One region of the Priestia veravalensis genome, then DNA from elsewhere that is predicted to be linked to it. Evidence: riboswitches for the same ligand, from Rfam matches in the RefSeq annotation. Region 1 holds a riboswitch; the other holds the start of a gene.
What was found. Region 1 has a riboswitch for manganese ahead of AS180_RS17815 (SulP family inorganic anion transporter). Riboswitches for the same ligand answer to the same signal wherever they lie in the genome.
Positions count from the first base shown of each region.

Region 2: it holds a riboswitch for manganese, as region 1 does, so the genes downstream of both, AS180_RS09360 (TerC family protein) here and AS180_RS17815 (SulP family inorganic anion transporter) in region 1, are expected to answer to the same signal.

Region 1 covers NZ_KQ758691.1:10,475-13,643, reverse strand. The annotation lists gene AS180_RS17825 (hypothetical protein) at 1-73, shown strand, start outside; gene AS180_RS23310 (hypothetical protein) at 128-280, opposite strand; gene deoD (purine-nucleoside phosphorylase) at 479-1,183, shown strand; yybP-ykoY riboswitch at 1,233-1,392, shown strand; gene AS180_RS17815 (SulP family inorganic anion transporter) at 1,824-3,169, shown strand, end outside.
Region 2 covers NZ_KQ758644.1:5,725-8,893, forward strand. The annotation lists gene phaP (polyhydroxyalkanoic acid inclusion protein PhaP) at 1-434, shown strand, start outside; gene AS180_RS09355 (alpha/beta-type small acid-soluble spore protein) at 577-771, shown strand; gene AS180_RS09360 (TerC family protein) at 1,020-1,832, opposite strand; yybP-ykoY riboswitch at 1,930-2,032, opposite strand; gene AS180_RS22475 (response regulator) at 2,108-2,245, opposite strand; gene AS180_RS09365 (LytR/AlgR family response regulator transcription factor) at 2,470-3,169, opposite strand, start outside.

The sequences.
Region 1 (3,169 bases):
TACTAGAGGAAAGTATTATTATAAACTTTGGACGGATGGATGGCAAAGAGTAAATCGGATTCACGTCCGGTAAATCAATTATTGATAAAGCAAAGCGACCAATCAGGCCGCTTTTTTAATAAAAAAGTTAATAGTCGCGCATATGGTGTCCAGGACCATTTTTGCGTTTATTTGCTGTATGCTCATCACCATGTGCCTCTTGCTCCGCAATAATGGCTTCTTGAGGAATGTGGTTGTTTTTCTTTGGTGAATTAATGCGATTACGATGTTTTTTGCCCATATGATCACCTCATTTATTTAAAAATAGTGTTCTTGAGTAGCTTTCCTCGAAACATGTTTTTCATTACGCCATTTTTTTCAGTACATAGTTCAGCAAAAATGTTGGAATAATGAAAGGCAGAGAAAGAAATCAGTCATTAATTCGACAAATTGTGTTATAGTGAGAAGGTAACATTTTTACACAATAGGAGGTACAAAGATGAGTGTACATATTGGGGCAAAAAAAGGTGAAATTGCAGAAACGATCTTACTCCCTGGAGATCCGCTTCGTGCAAAATACATTGCGGAAACATTTCTAGAAGATGTTACTTGCTACAATGAAGTTCGCGGAATGTTAGGATTTACAGGAACATATAAGGGAAAACGTGTTTCCGTACAGGGAACAGGGATGGGCGTTCCGTCTATCGCTATTTATGTAAATGAGTTAATGAATGAGTATGGTGTTCAAAACTTAATTCGTGTCGGAACTTGTGGGGCGATTCAAAAAGATGTAAAAGTTCGTGACGTTATTTTAGCTATGTCTTCATCAAGTGATTCACAAATGAATCGCGTGAAATTTGGACCTATTGACTATGCGCCAACTGCGAATTTCGACTTATTAAAGCGTGCATATGACGCTGGAGTTGAAAAAGGATTACACCTAAAAGTAGGTAACGTTTTCACTTCTGATCAATTCTACAATGAAGATGGACAACTAGAAAAGCTGGCTGCACACGGTGTACTAGCAGTTGAAATGGAAACAACAGCACTGTATACGCTAGCAGCTAAATATGGGCGTAATGCGCTGTCTGTTTTAACGGTAAGCGATCACATCTTTACAGGTGAAGAAACAACAGCTGAAGAGCGTCAAACAACATTTAATGATATGATTATCGTTGCTTTAGAAGCAGCAATCAATGAGTAATAAATAGTTGAATTCTGTTCGCAATTCCCTTATAATATCTTTATGAATAAGATTCCTTAAAGGGGAGTAGCGTCAGGTTTTTCCTGAAATAAAGTCGACATTTCGTAGAGAAATCTACCGGCTTTATTGGCATAGTAAAACAATGTCTAGCAAGACCTTTACCGATTAGTGGTGAAGGTCTTTTATTGTTTAAATGAGAGATAAAAGATGTAACCATAATCGTTTGTTCTTATTTTTATGTTAAAAAGAGGAGAAGCGATGATTCGTTGAAACGAAACAAGAAACTATTTTTAATGGTAGCATTCCTTGTGTTGAGTAAATTATTTTTACTTGCAATGTTGACCTTGGAGGTGAAAAACCCGCCTCGATTTCAACATTTATTTGGCTTAATTTCAGTCAGCTATTCATTAAATTATACGGAAGTTCCACCTCGACGTTAATGAGTAGGACTTTACTAAAAAAGAGCGTGCAGTTTACGCTCTTTTTTAATGGTGTGAATTAGAAAAGAAATCGGTTCAACACGATCGTAAAAAATATATTTTCAATTCAAAGAAGATATGATACGATAACCTACGTTCAAAACGGCTTTGGTTTTCGTGAGAGTCGAAAATCAATTTACTATATACTATGAGGTGATTTAGTGAGCGTAGCAGCTATTAAGCAGCAGTGGTTTTCAAATATCCGAGGAGATATTCTCTCAGGAATGACCGTTGCACTTGCATTAATTCCCGAAGCACTTGCATTTTCCATCATTGCAGGAGTAAATCCTATGGTAGGTCTATATGCTTCTTTTTGTATGGCAATTGTCATTGCATTTACTGGGGGAAGACCAGCAATGATTTCTGCCGCAACTGGTGCAATGGCTCTTTTAATGATTGATCTAGTGAAAACTCATGGGGTTGAGTATTTGTTTGCGGCGACAATCTTAACTGGAATTATTCAGCTCGTTTTAGGTGTGCTGAAAGTTGGAAGGTTTTTATCATTTTTACCACAAACGGTTATGTTTGGTTTTGTTAACGCGTTAGGGATTTTAATTTTCACTGCTCAATTTCAGCATTTTAAAGGTGCGAACTGGGCTATGTACGCGATGGTAGCAGGAACATTATTAATTGTATATGTATTCCCTCTTGTAACTAAGATAGTTCCAGCACCATTAGTAGCGATTGTATTTATGACGACCATGGCCATTTTTGGTGGAGGATTTGGCTTGAAAACGGTAGGAGATATGGGAGAGATTACGCGTACACTACCAGCTCTTCATTTTCCAGCAGTAGAATTATCACTAGAAACATTATTGATTATTCTACCGTATTCACTACCGTTAGCGATTGTAGGTTTGTTAGAATCATTACTAACTGCGACAGTTTTAGATGATATGACGGATACAGATTCCAATAAAAATAAAGAGGCACGTGGACAAGGTTTTGCTAACATAGTTACAGGTTTATTCGGTGGAATGGCAGGATGCGCTATGATTGGACAATCTGTAATCAACGTAAAATCAGGTGGACGTGGAAGACTTTCAACACTTATAGCAGGCGTGTTTTTATTATTTTTAATTATGGTGTTAGGTGATGTTGTAAAGCAGATTCCAATGGCCGCGCTTGTTGGCGTCATGTTTATGGTAGCGGTAGGCACGTTTGATTGGCGATCTGTTAAAGACATTCATAAGTATCCTGTATCGGATTCTGTTGTTATGATTGCAACAGTTGTTGTTGTACTGCTTACACATAATTTAGCGCTAGGAGTTATGGTTGGTATTGTCATTAGTACGGTCGTGTTTGGTTGGAAAATGGCGAGATTAACAATAATAAAAGAAGAAGAGTCTGATCGAATAGTTTATCACGTTAAAGGTCCTCTTTTCTTTGCAACAACAACAGCTTTTGTAAATGCATTTCATTACGAAGATGAACAAGCAATAATTGTAGTTGATTTTTCAAACTCTTACGTTTGGGATCAATCTGCAATGTTAGCCGTGGCGAAAGT
Region 2 (3,169 bases), on a different contig from region 1:
GAAATAAGCAAGTTGAGCTTTGGACGTTAAAAACATTAGAGCAACAGCAAGAATTTGTCTCAAAAGCAGTTGAACAACTTCAAGAAGTTGATAAGCAATGGAAAGCTGAGCTTGAAAACCTTCAGAAAAGAACAGTTGAAAATTTACGTAAAACTGCAGGCAACGCTGTGGCAGACTCATACGAAGAGTGGACGAATCGCATGAGCGAAGCATTAAGCAAGCTACAATCATTATCTGTAAACCAAAGCAAAACTGGTTATACAATGGTGAAACAAGCACAAGAGCAATACCACCAAGTCATCACACAGCTACTAGAAGAGCAAAAGAAAACGCGTGAAGAGCTTCAACAAGTATCTGATGCGTACGTAGAGCAAGTAAAATCTCTACAAAAATCATTTGCTCAATCAGTTGATCAATATGCAGTTGTAAAATAAAACAAGAAAGCCTAACTTCTTCTGAAGTTGGGCTTTTTATTATCTCCTTCAAACCATTACCAGTATGGCAAGAAAACGAGAGTACATACTACGACTACAACGATAATTATTCGTTGAACTTAAAAAAGGAGAGAATGAAACCATGGCTAAATCAAATAAATTATTAGTTCCTGGCGTTGGACAATTTTTAGATCAATACAAAGCAGAAATCGCTCAAGAATTTGGAGTAACTTTAGGCTCTGATACGGTTGCTCGTAGCAACGGATCAGTTGGTGGCGAAATTACAAAACGTCTAGTACAACAAGCTCAAGCTCATTTAAACGGGCAAAACAAATAATTTTAACAACTTCATAACATGGCTAAAAGCAGGTGCTCTAGGCACCTGCTTTTCTCATGCAAAAAAAGAGGGTGGGACATAACAAAACAAATTTCCAAAAAGAAGAACAATTCCTTTTCTCACCTCTTTACGTTGTTAGAATACGTTTGTTTTCACAATCAACAAAAAACCTGAATGATTAAAAGCGAGTAACTCTCAATCGTTCAGGTTTATCGTTAGCTGAATTACTTATGTCTCAGCCTCTTTGATTATTGATGATCTACTTTTTCCAATGCATCTTGTGCATCATCTGAACCTTCAATTTCACTTTGATTTTTACCTTTCGATAAGAACCAGCCGCCAACAGCAATTGCAATCAGCACGATCCAAAAGAAAAGTTTCCATCCTTTTGACTCTGGGAAATGCTCATCAACAATTGCTAATTCAGGGTGAGCAAGCGTATATACTGCTAATTTAACCCCTACCCAACCAACAATTAAGAACGCAGCCGTTTCTAAACCTGGGCGTTGATTTAATAATTTTACGAACCATGTTGCTGCAAAACGCATGATAATTAATCCAATTAATCCACCTGCAAAAATAACGGCGAACTGTCCACCATCTAGCCCACCAATCTTAGGTAGTGGAGTATTTGGAAGCGTGACAGCAAGAGCTACCGCTGCAAGAATTGAATCGACCGCAAACGCAATGTCTGCTAATTCTACTTTTAAAACAGTCATCCAAAAACCTGAACCCTTTTTTTCCTTTGTAACGGTTTCATCATGTTTTGACTTTTTCAAATAGCGCTTTACGAGGTGATTAATCGCGATAAACAGTAAATATACTGCTCCGATTGCCTGTACTTGCCAAACATCCACTAAGAACGAGATTGCAAATAGTGAACCAAAACGGAAGATAAATGCCCCCGCTAACCCGTAAAATAACGCTTTTTTACGCTGCTCTTCTGGTAAGTGCTTTACCATAATTGCCATTACAAGCGCATTATCGGCAGCTAAAATTCCTTCTAAGGCGATGAGAACAAGCAACACCCACCCATATTCTAATAACAATGATGCATCCATAAACATTCTCCTCTCTTTTCTCTCTTACTAATCTTTTTCCCTAATTCGGCAAAGAAAACACAAAAAGACCTTTGCCAAATATGGCAAAGGTCTTGCTAAGCATAAATAAACTCGTTATGCCAACAAAGCCGATGGACAGAATCCATGGAATGACGACTTTGTTTCAGGTTTCCCTGACGCTACTCCCCTTTACTCCTTAGACGAAGTAAGTGTATTAAGTTATTATCATAATACGTAACTTTTTCCAACTTGTCAATGGAAGAATAGTTAGTTATTTATTTCTTTCCATTCAGTATACGTGCTAACTTGTGTAAAAATGTCTCAAAATGGATGGGTTTGGTGATATAATCTTCAAGCCCCATGTTCACTTCTTTTTCAATATCATCTTGTAGCGCATTCGCTGTAACTGCCATCAACACCCATTTTTTATGAGGCGTGATGAGCTACTGCTTCTTTCAATTAAGTCTAAGGCTGTATAAGCAGCTAGAATGCCCACTACTATTGCCAGCAAAACGGTAAATAAATTATAATTCCCTTCCAGAGTCATTCGCTCCTTTCTCATAAGCAAGACGTAAAAACAGACGAACCGTTTCAAAGATTCGCCTGCTGTTACGTGCAAGTGTATTTAATTCAACTGTTAATTGACCATTAGATCATGGAGCTGCTTTTGCACTTCTTGAATTTTCAATTTCGAGATATGAGCATATTCATCAAAATTCAAAAAGTAGACTAGGTACGTTTCATTTCTAGGAGTAATATGAGAGACCTTTTCCAGATTAACAATATAAGATCGATGCGTTTGGCTAAAAACGTTTGGATCTAAATACATATAAATATCACTGATGTTTTCATATGTTCTCAACTGTGTGAATATTAAACATTTCTTTCCTGATTTTTCAATAAAAACAATCTCGTTAATTGGTATATAGTAAGTAGATCCGTTAAATTTAACAGGTAATCGCTTTGCTCTTGATTTAGTTGAGTTGTCTTTTTCTTGTTTAGCAAGCGTTTTTTTAGCGCGCTCTAAAGCTACATATAAACGCTGATTTTCAATCGGTTTAATAATATAATCAAGCGCAGATAATTCGAAAGCTTCAACCGCAAACTGATCATACCCTGTTATAAAGATAAAGCGTAAATCTGGTTTAATCTTCAAACATTCTTTGACAGCTTCTAATCCGCTCATGCTCAGCATATTAATATCTACCAAAATAAGCTCTGGACTTTGTACCATTACTTGCTGAATTAACTCTTCACCATCCCTGCAAGAGCCAATGACATCAAAGCCAGGTACCTGAGAAATAAAATATTCTAAGATTTCAATTGAATCTATATTA